Regions from separate parts of the Aurantimonas sp. DM33-3 genome, predicted to be linked through region 2. Evidence: predicted binding sites of a transcription regulator. Region 2 holds the regulator's gene; the other holds the start of a gene.
What was found. The regulator LexA, encoded in region 2, represses DNA repair genes until DNA is damaged. The targets are predictions, from matches to a motif close to TGTTCNNNNTGTGTTCNG.
Positions count from the first base shown of each region.

Region 1: the regulator LexA is predicted to act here: its motif matches at 3,022-3,039, upstream of radA (DNA repair protein RadA).

Region 1 is NZ_JACSGS010000012.1:108,325-117,357, forward strand. It holds gene H9Q09_RS16100 (replicative DNA helicase) at 1-1,422, shown strand, start outside; gene alr (alanine racemase) at 1,461-2,588, shown strand; gene H9Q09_RS16110 (DUF1294 domain-containing protein) at 2,585-2,902, opposite strand; gene radA (DNA repair protein RadA) at 3,073-4,461, shown strand; gene H9Q09_RS16120 (CvpA family protein) at 4,582-5,196, shown strand; gene purF (amidophosphoribosyltransferase) at 5,319-6,770, shown strand; gene H9Q09_RS16130 (SDR family NAD(P)-dependent oxidoreductase) at 6,808-7,548, shown strand; gene H9Q09_RS16135 (phosphatidylcholine/phosphatidylserine synthase) at 7,557-8,387, opposite strand; gene H9Q09_RS16140 (phosphatidylserine decarboxylase) at 8,393-9,033, opposite strand, start outside.
Region 2 is NZ_JACSGS010000001.1:453,407-462,439, forward strand. It holds gene glp (gephyrin-like molybdotransferase Glp) at 1-811, shown strand, start outside; gene lexA (transcriptional repressor LexA) at 855-1,574, shown strand; gene H9Q09_RS02535 (ComEC/Rec2 family competence protein) at 1,669-4,044, opposite strand; gene gltX (glutamate--tRNA ligase) at 4,158-5,579, shown strand; gene gltA (citrate synthase) at 5,724-7,016, shown strand; gene lpxB (lipid-A-disaccharide synthase) at 7,067-8,242, opposite strand; gene lpxI (UDP-2,3-diacylglucosamine diphosphatase LpxI) at 8,239-9,033, opposite strand, start outside.

The DNA of each region.
Region 1 (9,033 bases), on a different contig from region 2:
ATCGAGGCCGAGCAGGCGCTGCTGGGCGCCATGCTGGTCAACAACGACGCCTATTACGTCGTCCACGATTTCCTGAAGCCCGACCATTTCTTCGAGCCCCTGCACCGGGAGATTTTCGCCAAGACATCCGAGATGATCCGGATGGGCAAGATCGCCAATCCAGTGACGATCAAGACGTTCCTGGCCGCCGGCGACAAGGTCGGCGACCTCACCGTGGCGCAGTATCTCGCCCGTCTGGCCGCCGAAGCGACGACGATCATCAACGCCTCCGACTACGGCCGGGCGATCTACGACCTCGCCATCCGGCGCTCGCTGATCCGCATCGGCGAGGATGTCGTCAACATCGCCTTCGACGCGCCGCTGGATATGGAGCCCAAGGCGCAGATCGAGGACGCGGAGCGCCGGCTGTTCGAACTGGCCGAGACCGGCCGCTACGATGGCGGTTTCCAGTCCTTCACCGAAGCCGTGACCCTCGCCGTCGAGATGGCGACCGCCGCCAAGGACCGCGACGGCGGCCTGTCGGGCGTCTCGTCCGGCATCAGCGCCCTCGACCGCAGCATGGGCGGCCTGCAGGCGTCGGATCTGATCATCCTTGCCGGCCGGCCGGCCATGGGCAAGACCTCGCTTGCCACCAACATCGCCTTCAACATCGCCGCCGCCTACGAGCCGGCCGAGCAGGCAGACGGCTCCTTCAAGGCCAAGAACGGCGGCGTCGTCGGCTTCTTCAGCCTGGAAATGTCGGCCGAGCAGCTCGCCACCCGCATCATCTCCGAGCAGACGGAGATCTCCTCCTCGAAGATCCGGCGCGGCAACATCAACGATCAGGAACTGGTCAAGCTCGTCGGCTGCTCCGAGACCATGCAGCGGATCCCGCTCTATATCGACCAGACCGGTGGTATCTCGATCGCCCAGCTCTCGGCGCGGGCACGGCGCCTGAAACGCCAGCGCGGCCTCGACGTCATGGTCATCGACTATGTCCAGCTGATGCAGGGCTCGAGCCGCACCCAGGGTAACCGCGTGCAGGAGATCACCGAGATCACCACCGGCCTCAAGGCGCTGGCAAAGGAGCTGGCCGTCCCGATCATCGCCCTGTCGCAGCTCTCGCGTCAGGTGGAAAACCGCGACGACAAGCGACCGCAGCTCGCCGATCTGCGTGAGTCGGGCTCGATCGAGCAGGACGCCGACGTGGTGATGTTCGTGTATCGCGAGGAATATTACCTCGCCAACCGCGAGCCCAAGCCGGGCACGGACGACCATCTGAAATGGGAGCAGGCGCTGAACGAGACCCGCGGCAAGGCCGAGGTGATCATCGCCAAGCAGCGTCACGGCCCGACCGCAACGGTGCCCCTCGCCTTCCAGGCCGAATACACCCGCTTCACCGATCTCGCCGACGACAGCTATCTGCCGGAACGGTTCGAATAGCCGGTGCGGCCGTGACTGCTCCGCACCATTTTGGGCGCATGCCCGTGGTCGAGATCGACCGCGCGGCGCTGGCCGCCAACTGGGCCCTGCTGGCCGCACGCAATCCCGGCGCGCGCACCGGCGCCGCGGTCAAGGCCGACGGCTATGGTCTCGGCGCCGCCGAGACCGCCCGCACGCTCCAGGCTGCGGGCTGCCGCGACTTCTTCGTCGCCTGGGCCGAGGAGGGCCGGATCGTCCGGGCCGCGCTCGATGCCCTGACGCGTCCCGATGACGGCACCGCGCCGACGCGCATCTTCGTCCTGCAGGGGCTCGAACCCGCCGGCGTTCCCTTGCATCTCGACGCCGGTCTGACCCCGGTCCTCTCGACGCCCGGCGACATCGCTGTCTGGCGTGACGGTTTGAAGTTGGCCGGCCGGCGTGCCCCGGCGGCGATCCAGCTCGAGACCGGCATGAACCGGCTGGGGCTCGACCGCGCCGATGCCGAAGCCGCAGCTGACCTCGCCGCATCCGGTGAACTCGATCTGGCCCTGGTGATGAGCCACCTCGCCTCGGCCGACGAGCCGACGGACCAGAGCGCGCGGCAGCAGGCCCGGTTTCTGGAACTGGCCGCGCTGTTTCCCGGCGTGCCGCGATCGCTGGCCAATTCCGCCGCAGTGTTCCTCGGCAGCGAATTCGGCTTTGACCTCACCCGCCCCGGCATCGCCCTTTATGGCGGCGAGGCGGGGCCGGCTTCGCGCGGCGTCCTGCGGCCGGTCGCGCGCCTCACCGCGGCCATCCTGCAGATCCGCACCGCCAATGCCGGCGAGGCCGCCGGCTATGGCGCCGCTGCGCCGCTCCCCCGCGACACACGGATCGCGACGGTCGGCCTCGGCTATGCCGATGGCTACCACCGCGCCGCCTCGGGCGCAGGGGTGGTGGTGCGCGACGTGCGGCCCGGACCCCAGGCCGTCGTCGCCGGGCAGCGCGTGCCCGTCCTGGGACGCGTCTCGATGGATCTGACCCTTCTCGATGTCACCGATGTCCCGGACGACGCACTCGCGCCCGGCGATCGGGCCGAGTTCTTCGGCCCGAACCTGTCGATCGACGCGGTGGCAAATGCGGCCGGTACGATCGCCTATGAACTGCTGACCGGCCTCGGCACGAGGGTCGAGCGCCGCTGGCTCTAGCCGATCTGCCCCACGATCCACTGCTGCACCGTATCGGCCCCCAGCGTGAGAGCCGCCATGCCGAACCCCACGATCAGAAGCACCTGCATGGCGGCGATCGCCCAGAGCTGCGTGCGGAACGGTTCCTTGCGGGTCTTGTGGCGGATGATCTGCTGCGCCGCGATGGCTCCGACGCTGCCGCCCATCAGCGCGTAGCGCAGAAGCGTGCTCTCCGGCGTCCGGCGCACCCCGGCCCGCGCCTTGGTCTTGTCGAACACGAAGGCCCAGTAGGCGGCGATATTCACCGCCACGAGATAGAAACCGATGATCAGCATCGTCGCCTCGCGCTCAGGTTGCGGCCATCATCGCACCACGAGATTGCCGAACCCTTGCCGTGCCGACGATCGCTGGCCGGCACCAAAATCGCGGCTCGATGCCGGGTCGACCGTGGGCTTGTTTTTGTTTTGTTCTTGACTGACGGGGGCCTGGAAACCAAGAAGGCGCCATGGCCAAAGCGAAACCTTCCTTCATCTGCCAGAGCTGCGGCGCGGTCTATACGCGCTGGCAGGGCAAGTGCGAATCCTGCGGCGAATGGAACACCGTCGTCGAGGAGAACGCCTCCGGCGGCATCGGCGGCGGGCCCCAGCGCGGTCGCCGCAAGGGCACGCCCTCGGCGCTGCTGCCGCTGTCGGGCGAACTCGAAGAGGCGCCGCGCATCGTCTCCGGCATCGATGAGCTCGACCGGGCGACCGGCGGCGGCATCGTGCGCGGCTCGGCCCTCCTGATCGGCGGCGATCCCGGCATCGGCAAGTCGACGCTCCTGATGCAGACCGCCGCCGCCCTGTCACGGCGCGGGCACAGCGTCGTCTACGTCTCGGGCGAGGAAGCGGTGGCGCAGGTGCGGCTGCGCGCCCAGCGGCTCAACGCGGCCGATACCGACGTTCAGCTCATGGCCGAGACCAATGTCGAGGACATTCTGGCGACCCTTGCCGAAGCGCGGCGTCCTGACCTCGTCATCATCGATTCGATCCAGACCCTGTGGAGCGACCTCGCCGAATCGGCGCCGGGCACGGTGACCCAGGTGCGGGTCGGCGTGCAGGCGATGATCCGCTTTGCAAAGGCGAGCGGCGCCGCCGTCATCCTCGTCGGCCACGTTACCAAGGAAGGCCAGATCGCCGGCCCGCGGGTGGTCGAGCACATGGTCGATGCCGTCCTCTATTTCGAAGGCGAAGGCGGGCACCACTACCGCATCCTGCGCACCGTCAAGAACCGCTTCGGCCCGACCGACGAGATCGGAGTCTTCGAGATGGGCGATCTCGGCCTGCGCGAGGTGCAGAACCCGTCCGAGCTGTTCCTCGGCGAGCGCAACGAGAAGGCCGCCGGGGCCGCCGTCTTCGCCGGCATGGAGGGCACCCGGCCGGTGCTCGTGGAGATCCAGGCCCTCGTCGCGCCGTCGGCCCTCGGCACGCCGCGCCGTGCCGTCCTCGGCTGGGACCAGCCGCGGCTGGCCATGGTGCTGGCGGTGCTGGAGGCCCATTGTGGCGTGCGCCTTGGCCAGCATGACGTCTATCTCAACGTCGCCGGCGGTTTCCGCATTTCCGAGCCGGCGGCCGATCTGGCCGTCGCCGCGGCGCTGGTCTCCTCGCTCAGCGGCGCGCCCCTGCCCGCCGATTGCGTCTATTTCGGCGAGATCAGCCTGTCCGGCTCGGTGCGCCCGGTCGGCCAGGCGGCGCAGCGGCTGAAGGAGGCGGAAAAGCTGGGCTTCCGGCAGGCCGTCCTGCCGTCGGGCAGCCCCGACCTGCCGCGCACCCGCGACATGGTTGCCAACGAGATCGAGGCCCTGCCCGATCTTGTCGCGCGGGTCGCGGCGGGCGGCAATGGGAGCGAGGCTTGATTTTCCGGCAAGTCCCTAGTGTAAAACTGTCATGAAAAGCGCTACAGCGTGGGCGAGCGGGGCAGCCCGGACGATCCCGCGCCCGCCCGCACGATCCATATGCCTACGGGGCCATCCTTCATGACCGTCACGCTTCTCGATGCGATTCTCTTCGCGATCATGCTGGTCTCGGCGCTGCTCGCCATGGTCCGCGGCTTCTCGCGGGAGATCCTGTCGGTCGTCTCGTGGCTTGTCGCGGCAGCCGCGGCCTTCTTCTTCTACAAGCCGCTGACCCCCTATGCAGCCGAGTACATCGCCTCCGACACCGTCGCCATGGTGGCGGCTGCCGCAGCGATCTTCCTCGTCGTCCTGATCATCGTCTCTTTCATCACCCTGCGCATCGCCGACTTCATCATCGACAGCCGCATCGGTGCGCTCGACCGCACGCTCGGCTTCATCTTCGGCGCCGTGCGCGGCCTGCTCCTCGTCGTCGTGGCGATGCTGTTCTTCAACTGGCTTGCCCCCGAGAACCAGCCGGACTGGATCGCCGGTGCGCGCTCCAAGCCGTTCCTCGACAATCTCGGCCAGCAGCTCGTGGCCGCCCTGCCCGACAACCCGGAAGAGGTCATCCTCGACAGCATCCGCGGACCGCAGGATGCGGACGGCGTTCCCGAGGGCACGGCAACGCCCGGCGAGCCGACCTCGATCGAAGGTGTCATCGAAGGCACCGACACCCCCGCGCAGCCGGCGAACTAGCCGGCGTTGCGGCTGCGGCATGATCTCTTCGCTCACCGCCTCGCATGCGACGACATAAGCGCGTATAGGGTGGGGCATCTAACGGACGGCCGACCGACAACGGCAAACGGCGGATAAAATCGATGGATGACACGCCTTTCGGCGATGACTCGCTGCACGAAGAGTGCGGCGTTTTCGGCATTTTCAAACGGACCGATGCGGCCGCACTGACCACGCTCGGCCTGCATGCCCTGCAGCACCGGGGCCAGGAGGCGGCCGGCATCGTCTCCTTCGACGGGAGCCAGTTCCATGTCGAGCGCCACGCCGGTCTGATCGGCGACACCTTCACCAAGCAGGCGGTCCTTGAGCGCCTGCCCGGTTCCTCGGCCATCGGCCACACCCGCTACGCCACCACCGGCGGCGGCGGCCTGCGCAACGTCCAGCCCTTCTTCGCCGAATTGTCGGCTGGCGGTTTCGCCGTCGCCCACAACGGCAACATCACCAATGCCATGACCGTGCAGCGCGAATTGCAGCGCCGCGGCTCGATCTTCTCCTCCACCTCCGACACCGAGACGATCCTGCATCTGGTGGCCACCAGTGCCGCCCGGCTGTTCGTGGAAAAGCTCGTCGACGCGCTGACGCGGCTCGAAGGCGCCTTCTCGCTGGTCGGCCTGTCGTCGAAGAAGATGGTCGGCGTGCGCGACCCGCTGGGCATCCGCCCGCTGGTTCTCGGTGACCTCGAAGGTTCGCCGATCCTGGCGTCCGAGACCTGCGCCCTCGACATCATCGGCGCCGATTTCGTGCGCGACATCGAGCCCGGCGAGATGGTCGTCATCAGTGACGACGGCATCGAGAGCATCTTCCCGTTCCAGGCGCGGCGCGCCCGCTTCTGCATCTTCGAATATGTCTATTTCGCCCGACCCGATTCCACGGTCGAGGGCCGCAACGTCTACGAGATCCGCAAGAAGATCGGCGGCGAGCTAGCCCGCGAGAGCCATCCCGAGGCCGATCTGGTCGTGCCGGTTCCCGATTCGGGCGTTCCGGCGGCAATCGGCTACGCGCAGGAATCCAACCTGCCCTTCGAGCTCGGCATCATTCGCAATCACTATGTCGGCCGGACCTTTATCCAGCCGACGGATTCGATCCGACACATGGGCGTGAAGCTCAAGCACAACGCCAACCGGCGCATGCTGGAAGGCAAGCGGGTCATCCTCGTCGACGATTCGATCGTGCGCGGCACCACCAGCCAGAAGATCGTCCAGATGGTCCGCGAGGCCGGCGCGACCGAGGTGCACATGCGCATCGCCTCGCCGCCGACCCGTGCCAGCTGCTTCTACGGTGTCGATACGCCGGAAAAGGCCAAGCTGCTCGCCTCGCGCATGACGGTCGAGGAGATGGCCGACTTCATCAAGGTCGACTCCCTTGCCTTCCTGTCGATCGACGGGCTCTACCGGGCGACCGACGAGCCGTCGCGCAACAAGATGGCTCCGCAATTCTGCGACGCCTGTTTCACCGGCGACTATCCGACCTCGCTGACCGATCAGGAAGGCGTCGAGAACGTCCGTCCCCTGACGCTGCTCGGCGGCGCCGGCTGAGACCCCAGACCATATCCATTCTACCGGCAGACAGCAGATGACAAAGCAGCTTCAGGATCGCGTCGCACTGGTCACCGGCGCCTCGCGTGGCATCGGCTACCAGATCGCCAAGGGCCTCGCCGCCGAGGGCGCGCATGTGATCGCGGTGGCGCGAACGGTGGGCGGTCTTGAGGAGCTCGACGACGAGATCAAGGCGCTGGGTGGCTCGGCCACCCTGGTGCCGCTGGACCTGACCGACATGGGCGGCATCGACCGTCTCGGCGGAGCGATTCACGAGCGCTGGGGCAAGCTCGACGTGCTGGTGGCCAATGCCGGCCTCCTGGGCGTCCTGGCGCCCATCGGCCATATCGAGGCGAAGGTCTTCGACAAGACGATGACGGTGAACGTCAACGCCACCTGGCGGCTGATCAGGACCACCGACCCGCTGCTGCGCAAGTCCGATGCCGGGCGCGCCATCATCATGTCGTCGGGCGCGGCGCATTCCGCCAAGGCCTACTGGTCGCTCTACGCGGCCACCAAGGCGGCCTGCGAGGCGCTGGTGAAGTCCTGGGCCAACGAGACCGAGAACCTGCCGCTGCGCGTCAACTCGGTCAATCCGGGCGCCACCCGCACCGCCATGCGCGCACTGGCGATGCCGGGCGAGGACGCCAAGACCCTGCCGACCCCGCGCGAGGTCGCAGCCAAGATCGTGCCCCTTGCCTTCGCCGACGTGACCGCGACGGGCAAGCTCTTCGACGTGCGGCAGGATCGCTTCCTGGACTATCGCGACCCCGCCTGAGGGTCGCCCTAGAGCGACATGCCGGACATGCTGCGTCCGGCTTCGCGGCTCTGCCGCTGGCGATAGGCACGGACCGAGAAGAAGATCGACGCGCCATAGACCAGCACCGTCAGCGTCGCCGTCGCCCAGAAGAAGCTCAACAGAACCGCGATATAGCAGACGACCGCCAGCATGATCGGGATGGCGTAGTCACGCCGCACCCGGATGCCGGCGCCCTTGCCAGACCAGGTCGGAATGCGGCTGGCCATCAGAAGCCCGATGAAGACCAGATAGACCGAGGCGACGACCGCGGTGACCTCCGGCAGGCCGGATTCAAAACCCGCCAGGCTGAGGTAGATCGGAAACATCGCCATCCCCGCCCCCGCCGGCGCCGGCACTCCGACGAAGAAGGCCGACTGCCATTTCGGCCGCTTGGGGTCGTCGAGCATGGTGTTGAAGCGGGCCAGACGCAGCGCGCTGGCACTGGCGTAGAGCAGCGCCGCGATCCAGCCGAGTGAGCCGGCGTCGTGCAGCATGTAGGCATAGAGCACGAGCCCCGGCGCCACGCCGAAATTGACGATGTCGGCAAGCGAATCCATCTCGGCGCCGAACCGGCTCTGCCCCTTGAGAAGGCGCGCGACGCGCCCGTCGATGCCGTCGAGCAGCGCGGCGCCGAGGACCATGCCGACGGCCAGTTCGAACCGGCCCTCGAAGGCCAGCCGGATGCCGGTCATCCCGGCGCAGATCGCCAGGATGGTGATGAGGTTGGGCACGATATGCCGGAACGGGATGCGCCGACGAACCTTGTCGTCCTCGGCGTCCGGCTTGCCCGGATCGAAGGGCGGAAACGGCGACTCGATCGCCATCAGTCGCGCCTCGACGGCCACGTCTTCAGGTTCTCGCCGAACTCGGCGATGATCGTCTCACCGGCCACGGCGCGCTGGCCCTCGGCCACCCGCGGCACGAAGCCGTCCGGCAGATAGACGTCGAGGCGCGAGCCGAAGCGGATCAAGCCGAAGCGCTCGCCGGCTTCGATCCGGTCCTCGACATTCGACCAGCAGATGATGCGGCGGGCGACCAGCCCGGCGATCTGCACCACGCCGATCTCCCCGCGCGGTCCCTCGATCACCATCGAGGAGCGCTCGTTGACCTCGCTGGCCTTGTCGAGCTCGGCATTGCGGAACTCACCCTCTCGATAGGAGATCAGCCGCACCCGACCGCGCATCGGCGCGCGGTTCACGTGGCAGTCGAACACGTTCATGAACACCGAGATGCGCAGCATCGGCTCGGTGCCGAGGTCCAGCTCCGCCGGCGGCATGACGTGGCCGACCAGCGAGACATGGCCATCGGCCGGGCTGATCACCAGATGCTCCGCGACCGGCGTGACGCGCTCGGGATCGCGGAAGAAATAGGCGCACCATGCGGTCAGGACGAGGCCAGCCCAGAACAGAGGCTCCCACAGGAAGCCGAGGACCAGCGAGACGACGAAGAAGCCCGCGATGAACG
Region 2 (9,033 bases):
CGGCACGCCGCTTCTCACCGCCGGCACCGTGCTCACCCCGGGCGCCATCGCGCTGGCCGCCAGCGGCGGCCATCCGTCGATCCCGGTACGCGGCCGGCCCCGCGTGGCGATCCTGGCGACCGGTGACGAGCTCGTCCTGCCCGGCGAACCCATCGGCCCCTCGCAGATCGTCGCCTCCAACACCTTCGGCGTCGCTGCGCTGGTGCGCGAGGCCGGCGGCCTGCCGCTGAATTGCGGGATCGCGCCCGACCGGGAAGCGGCCATCGATGCCCAGCTGACGCAGGCGATCGCCGACGGCGCCGATATCTTCGTCACCATCGGCGGCGCCTCGGTCGGCGACCACGATCTCGTCGGCAAGGTCTTCGCCGCCCATGGCGTCTCCCTCGACTTCTGGAAAGTGGCCATGCGCCCCGGCAAGCCGCTGATGGCCGGCAGGCTGGGCGACATGCGGGTCGTCGGCCTGCCCGGCAACCCCGCCTCCTCCATGGTCGCCGCCACCCTCTTCCTGGCACCGCTGGTCCGGCGCCTCGCGGGCCGTCCCGCGCGTCCGCTGTACCGCCGGGGCGTTCTCGCCGCGCCGATGTCGGACAATGGCGACCGCACGGATTTCGTCCGCGCCCGGATCGAACCGGATGGCGCCGGCCCACCCCGTATCGTGCCGTTGTCGCGCCAGGATTCCTCGCTGCTGTCGATCTATGCTGCGGCCGATGCCCTGCTCGTGCGCCCGGTCCGCGCCGCACCGGCCGAAGCAGGCGATCCCTGCGATTACGTCCCCCTGACGGCGCTGGAGCCACTTGCGGAACACAACTAGAACAGATAGGTTTGTTCAGGTTTTGTTTTGAGGAGTCGCCCGGATGCTGACGCGCAAGCAGCACGATCTTCTGGTCTTCGTGAACGATCGGGTGCGCGAGACTGGTGTGCCCCCGTCCTTCGATGAAATGAAGGACGCGCTGGACCTGCGGTCCAAGTCCGGCATTCACCGCCTGATCACCGCGCTCGAGGAGCGGGGCTTCATCCGCCGCCTGCCCAACCGGGCCCGGGCGCTGGAAATCCTGAAACTGCCCGAGTCGATTCAGGGCAACCGCCCGGCACCTGTCGGGCGCACCGGCTTCAAGCCGAGCGTCATCGAAGGCAGTCGCGATACCGCCCGGCCCGCCCCCACGGCGCAACCGGCGCCGGCCAAGGCGTCCGCCTCGACGGCCATCCCTGTCATGGGGCGGATCGCCGCCGGCGTGCCGATCTCGGCCATCCAGCACAACACCCATTCCATCGTCGTTCCGCCGGACATGCTGGGCAGCGGCGAACATTACGCCCTCGAAGTGAAGGGCGATTCGATGATCGAGGCCGGCATTCTCGACGGCGACACGGTGGTCATCCGCCGGGGCGACACGGCGACGCCGGGCGAGATCGTGGTCGCCCTCGTCGACGACGAGGAAGCGACCCTGAAGCGCTTCCGCCGTCGCGGCGACACCATCGCGCTGGAGGCGGCCAATCCGGCCTATGAAACCCGGATCTTCGGCTCGGACCGGGTCAAGGTCCAGGGCAAGCTGATCGGCCTGATCCGCCGCTACTGACCGCTCCGGACGGAACGCGGTCGGTGCAGAACGGGTGATAGGTCCTCGCGACTCGCGCCCGAAGCGTTGAGGCCCGAAACCGGCTCGTCCTCGCTCAGGGCCCAACCGTCGCGGTTCGGCCTGAACCGGCCGGGCCCCCATTGCTGACGGTCGCCGAGGCCGGCTGCGTGACGGGTACCGGCGGGTCTGGCGCGGCTGGCTTGCGCCAGTATTCCGGCCAGGGCGCCAGCCGGTGAACGTTCCAGCGTTCGGGCGGATCGCTGACCGCCGGCACGATGCGGGGCCGGCCTGTCGCCGCCTCCCGGCCGATCGCCAGCGAGCCGGTCCGCCGCAGCGTGCGCAGCGTCACCAGAAAGGCGCCGGATCGGCATTCCGTCAGCCGGATCGCCCGTGAGACGATGGCAACATCCGCCTCGTCGCAGGCATCGCCCGTGCGGGCATAATCCTCAGTCCAGACCACCCGCAGGCCGCCGCGCGTGGTGAAGCGGCAGTATTTGGCCGCGCACTCGGCGGGAATCGTCGCACGGATCCGCTCGGTGTCCGTGCCCCGCGGCGCCCGCGCCTCGAAGGCCCGCTCCCATTGTTCCGCGATGAAACCGCTGGGCCTTGCACGAAGGAAAGCAAGCTGGCCCTCCGCCGCGAGAGTCGCGACCTCCTTGCCGTCCTCGAAGATCAGCAGTTCCGGTGGGACCGTCCTGTCGGGCGCTGCGACGAATCCGGCGAGTGCCAGCGGCAGGCCAAGCCAGCGCAACCGGCTTGCCAGACAGGACGCGGTGAGGATCGCCGCCGTCAGCAGCAGAAGTCCCGATGCGGTCATGCGTCCGATCGCCTGGTCCGGCAGCCAGGCATAGACGTTGCGGGCGATCTCGAGGACGAGCCAGAGGCCGGCACCCATCGCCTGGAACGGCCAGGCGTCGAGCCCGAACGGAATCAGCAGCGTTCCCACCAGCGCCAGCGGCATGATCCACAGCGTGAAGAGCGGCATGGTCAGGAGATTGGCGACGAAGCCGAAGGCCGCCATCCGGTGGAAGTGATAGGCGGCATAAGGCGCGGTTGCCGATCCCGCCAGAAGCGACGTGACCATGATCGCAGAGAGCGCGACCAGGATCTTGCCGGCGACGCCCCTATCCGTCTCGCGGCCGCGTTCGCGCCCCGCGCGCCATTGCGACAGGGCCGCATAGCCGCCGATCAGCGCCACGGTCGCCGCAAAGCTCATCTGGAAGCTGGCGGTCATCACCGCATGCGGAGCGACGAGGATGACGACGATGGCAGCGATCGCCACGTTGCGAAGCGTCAGGGCGGGGCGGTCGATCAGCACGGCGCCGAGCATGATCGCCAGCATCACGAAGGATCGCTGGGTCGCGACATTGGCGCCCGAGATCGCCAGATAGATCGCCGCGACGGCCAGCGCGACAAAGGCCGCAATCTTCTTCGCCGGCAGGCGCAGCGAGATGGCCGGCACGAGGGACAGCGACGACCGCACGGCCAGCATGGCGAAGCCGGCGACGATCGCCATGTGCAGGCCCGAGATCGACAGGACGTGGGCGAGCCCCGTGCCGCGCAGCCATTCGCGGGCATCGTCGGGGATACCGGCGCGTTCGCCGGTGATGAGGGCCGCGGCGATGGCGCCTTCCCGGCCGCCGATCACCATGCTGATGCGCTCGGTCAGGGCGAGGCGCGTCTGCGTCTGCAGATGCCGCAGTTCGGCCAGAAGACCGCGTCCATCGTCGCTTGCCGTGGACGGCGTCGGCTCGGCCTCCGGCGCGCCGAGCGAATAACCATAGGCTCCGATCCCGGCAAAGAACGGCGCCATGGCAAAGTCGTAGCTGCCGGGAAATGCCGGACCGGACGGCGGCCCGAGCCGGACGAGGCCGCGATAGAGGCCGCCGGGCGCGATCGGCTCATGTCGGCTGCCGACGACGATGCGCACTCGCTCCGGCGGTCGCGACAGGACTGGCCGCTCGGTTTCTGCGACTGCGATCACATAGCGATAGCGTCCGTCCTCCGTCCGCTCTCGCGAGAGGACGGGACCGGCAATGCGCACCGTCGCCTGGCCGGACAGGATCGTCGTTTCGGTGCGCTGAATCTCGCCGATCGCAAGGGCGGTACCCACGAAGGTGAAGCCCGCGAGGATCAGCATCGGGTGCAGAACGGGGCGTCCCATACGGCGCAGCGCGAGGCCGAGGCTGGCGATGGCGGCAAGGACGGTCAGCCAGACATTCGGGGCCCAGCCGGCGCCGTGGACGAGCGCCACGCCGATCATCAGGCCGAGCGGGACCAGGAGAAAACCGGTACGGGCGCGGGTCTCGGCGGCAAACTGGTCGGCGAGCCATTCCCGGCCGAGACGGCGCCAACGGCTACGCGGCGGCAGCACGATCGTCGCCCGCCAGCGCCGGAACGCTGCCCGAACGGCGTCGCGCCGCCCGAAGGCCGCGCCTGCGCGTTCGTCGCGATCGCTGGCGCTGTCCATGCCGTCCGGTCCCGTCGGCTTGTCTCTCCCCTCGCCTATGGTACACAGCCGCCAAGCGAAAGCGATCCACGCCGATCGCTCCCAACACTCAGCGTATCAATATCGGAGAGACCATGACGGACGCCGTCGTGACCCGCTTTGCCCCCTCGCCGACGGGCTTCCTGCATATCGGTGGCGCGCGCACGGCGCTGTTCAACTGGCTCTACGCCAGGGCAACGGGCGGCAAGATGCTGCTGCGGATCGAGGACACCGACCGCGCCCGCTCGACCGAGCCGGCGGTCCAGGCGATCATCGACGGGCTCGACTGGATGGGCCTGACCGCAGACGAGCCGCCGGTGTCGCAGTATGAGCGGGCGGACCGCCACCGCGAGGTGGTCGAGGAGATGCTCGCCAAGGGCGAGGCCTATCGCTGCTACGCCAGCCAGGCCGAACTGGAAGAGATGCGAGAGACCGCGCGCGCCGAGAAGCGTCCGCCGCGCTATGACGGCCGCTGGCGCGACCGCGACCCGTCCGAGGCCCCCGAGGGCGTCAAGCCGGTGATCCGCCTGCGAGCGCCGCTGGAGGGCGAGACGATCGTCCGTGACAAGGTGCAGGGTGACGTCCGCTTTCCCAACAAGGATCTCGACGATCTGGTGCTGCTGCGCTCAGACGGCAGCCCGACCTATATGCTGGCCGTGGTCGTCGACGACCATGACATGGGCGTCACCCACATCATCCGCGGTGACGACCACCTGACCAATGCTGGCCGCCAGACGCTGATCTACAAGGCGATGGGCTGGGACGTGCCGGTCATGGCGCACATCCCGCTGATCCATGGCGCGGACGGCGCCAAGCTGTCGAAGCGCCACGGCGCGCTGGGCATCGAGGCCTACCAGGCCATGGGCTATCTGCCGGTGGCGCTGCGCAACTACCTCGTGCGGCTCGGCTGGAGCCATGGCGATTCCGAGATCATCTCCACCGAGGAGATGATCGAATGGTTCGATCTCGGCGAGATCAACAAGGGCGCTGCGCGCTTCGACTTCGCCAAGCTGGAAGCGCTCAACGGCCACTGGATCCGGCGCAGCGACGACGCCGATCTGGTCGACATGCTGATGGCCGAGCGGGACGTGCTGCCCAATGGCGGCATCCTGAAGACCCGCTCCGACGACGAAATCCGATCCAAGCTGACCGCGGCCATGCCCGGGCTGAAAGAGCGCGCCAAGACCCTCGTCGAGCTGACCGAGAGCACCGCCTATCTCTTCGCCGACCGGCCGTTGTCCTTCGAGGACAAGGCGGCGGCGATTCTCGACGATGGCGGCCGCGAAATCGTAGGCGCCCTCGCCAAGCGCTTCGAGGCGGCCCCGGACTGGTCTGCGGCGGAGCTGGAGGCCATAGTACGCGCCTATGCCGAGGAGAACGGCCTGAAGCTGGGCAAGGCGGCACAGCCCCTGCGGGCGGCCCTGACCGGCCGCACCACCTCCCCGGGCGTGTTCGATGTACTGGCCGTGCTGGGCCGGGACGAATCGCTGGCGCGGCTGGGCGATCAGTCGGCCTGACCAAGGACAGGACTATTGCGGCGCAACACATTGCGTGATCGGAAACTTGTCGCACTCCTGGGTTTGGAGTAGTCAGGCATCTGAACAATCTGTGTGCGCTGCGAGAGGTCGATACCTGAGCGGCTATCATCGAAGGGAAAACGCATGACGGAACAGTCGGCGAAGCTCACATTGGGTCAGAAAGATGCGGATCTGGCCGTTCGCAGCGGCAGCATCGGACCGGACGTCGTCGACGTCACCGCGCTGTACAAGCAGACCGGTCTCTTCACCTACGACCCGGGCTTCTCCTCGACGGCGTCCTGCGAATCCAAGATCACCTATATCGACGGCGACGAGGGTGTGCTGCTGCATCGCGGCTACCCGATCGACCAGCTCGCCGAGCGCGGTGATTTCCTGGAGACCTGCTACCTGCTGCTCTACGGCGAACTGCCGACGACCCGCGAGAAGGACGATTTCGTCTACCGCGTGACCCGGCACACCATGGTCCACGAGCAGATGAGCCGGTTCTACACGGGCTTCCGCCGCGACGCGCATCCGATGGCCGTCATGGTCGGCTCGGTCGGCGCCCTGTCGGCATTCTACCACGACTCGACGGATATCGCGGATCCGCACCAGCGGATGGTGGCGAGCCTGCGCATGGTCGCCAAGATGCCGACCATCGCGGCGATGGCCTACAAGTACCATATCGGCCAGCCCTTCGTGTATCCGCGCAACGATCTCGCCTATGCCGAGAACTTCCTGCACATGTGCTTCGCGGTGCCCTGCGAACCCTACCGGATCAACCCGGTGCTGGCGCGGGCCATGGACCGGATCTTCATCCTCCACGCCGATCACGAGCAGAACGCCTCGACCTCGACGGTCCGGCTGGCCGGCTCTTCGGGTGCCAACCCGTTTGCCTGCGTCGCCGCCGGCATCGCCTGCCTCTGGGGCCCTGCCCATGGCGGCGCGAACGAGGCTGCGCTCAACATGCTGATGGAGATCGGCACCAAGGACCGCATCCCCGAGTTCATTGCGCGGGCCAAGGACAAGAACGATCCGTTCCGCCTGATGGGCTTCGGCCACCGGGTCTACAAGAACTACGATCCGCGCGCCAAGATCATGCAGCAGACCTGCCACGAGGTCCTCGACGAACTCGGCATCAAGGACGATCCGCTGCTCGAAGTGGCGATGGAGCTCGAGCGCATCGCGCTGACCGACGAGTACTTCATCGAGAAGAAGCTCTACCCGAATGTCGACTTCTACTCGGGCATCACCCTGAAGGCGCTCGGCTTCCCGACCACCATGTTCACGGTGCTCTTCGCCGTGGCGCGCACGGTCGGCTGGATCGCCCAGTGGAAGGAGATGATCGAGGACCCGCATCAGCGGATCGGCCGTCCCCGCCAGCTCTATACGGGCGCCGAGATGCGCGACTACGTCGCCGTCGACGAGCGCGGCTGAGGCTTAGCCGCCTCGAGATCAAAGAAAAACGGGCGCTGCGGCGCCCGTTTCTATGTCTGGATGGAAGTCCTGCCGCGCGCAATGCAATCGAGGACGATCGCGGCGGCCGCCTCGCCCGGCGCAACGTCGATCCGCATCATCTCGCGGATGTCGGCAAAGCCAGCGCGCTGCGCCGCCCGCTCCGGCGTCGGCGTCATCAGCCGCTCGAGCCGGCGGGCCAGCATTTCCGGGCGCACGAATTCGTGGAAATGCTCCGGCACCAGCGCGTGGCCGACGATGAAGTTCGGCATTGCCGCCGTCCAGGCCGAAATCAGGTGCCGGAACTGGTAGGCCACCGGGTCGAGCCGGTAGGCCAGCGCCATCGGAACATCGGCCAACGCCAGCTCCAGCGACACCGTGCCGGAGGCCGCCAGCGCCGCGTCGGCTTCGGCAAAGGCCGACCATTTCGCGGTCTCGCCGGTGACGATCTCGGGCTTCACCTCCCAACCGGCGATCTTCTGTTCGATCAGACCACGATGCCGTTCGAGCGCCGGAATGACCGCCGTGACGCCCGGCATACGCTCCCGAAGGACATCGAAGGTACGGCCAAAATCGTCGATCAGCCGGTTGATCTCGCCGCGGCGCGACCCCGGCAGGATCAGGAGACGCGGAGGCGATGCCGGAGGGCGCTCCGGCGCGGTGCGCGCCGGGTCGGCGATCATCTGCGCCAGCGCCGGCACCCGCATCAGCGGATGGCCGACATAGGTCGATGGCGGCCCATCCAGCCGTTCCATGGTGGCGGGCTCGAAGGGCAGGATACAGATGGCGTGGTCCACATAGGCCCGCATCTTTCGTGCCCGCTCCTCGCGCCAGGCCCAGACCGTCGGCGGCACGTAATTGACGATCGGCACGTCCGGCAGTTTCTCGCGCACCCGCTTCGCCACCCGGTGGGAGAAGGTCGGGCTGTCGATGATGACGAGGATATCCGGACGCGAGGCGATCACCGCGTCGGCCACCTGAGACAGTCGGCGCATCAGCTGCGGCAGCCGCGCCAAGATCGCGCCGATCCCGATGATCGACAATTCGTCGATGTCGAACAGGCTGTCGAGACCCTCGGCCTGCATCGCCTCGCCGCCGAGCCCCACCAGCCGCAATCCGTCGCCAAGTTTCGGACGAAGAGCGCGGATGAGATCGGCCCCGATCCGGTCCCCTGACGCTTCCCCGACCACGAAGGCGATGGTCGTCATGGCCGGTCTCCCCCGTCGTCGCCGTTTGCCATGCCGGTATCCTCTCCGAGACCGACGATTGCGATGCCCGCGGCTTCGGCGGCCTCGAGCACGTCGTCGATCCCGAGGATCAGGCTGCGCCCGGCCGTCGCCCCGATCACCGTGATGCCGGCAGCGGCCGCCTCCTCGATGGTGGCGCCACCGATGCTCGGCAGGTCGAAGCGCTCGTCCTGGGTCGGCTTGACGCTTTTCACCAGCACGCAGCGCTCGGAACGTCCGATGCGGCCGCGAACCTTGAGATCGGCGACCCTTTGGAGCATCTCGCGCGTACCCTCGATCCCTTCCAGCGCGATCACCCGGTCCCGGGACGCAACGACCGCCTGTCCGATATCGAGCTCGCCCAGCCGTCCCGCGGCCCGGGCGGCGAGCACCAGCGCCTGTTCTTCGTCGGCGTCGGGCATGCGACGGGTCAACGTGCCGCCGGGCGTCAGGAGCTGCGGAACGATGTCCTGCACCGCCAGCATCTCGAAGCCCTGGCGCTCCATGTAGCGCGACAGAGCGCGCAACAACCGGTCGTCGCCGCCCCGTACGATCTTCAGCGCCGCCGGCAGCCGGATCAGGGTCTGGAAACTGGGAATGAGCGAGCGGAAATCGGGACGGTGGCTGACGGTGCCGCAGAACACCATGCGCAGGACACCGCACGACTTCATGTAGGCGATCGCATCGCCGGTACGGCCCCAGGGATAGGCGCCCCCTTCGTAACCCGCCCAGTCGTCGGCCATGCCGTCGCCGATACGCACCACGACGACCCG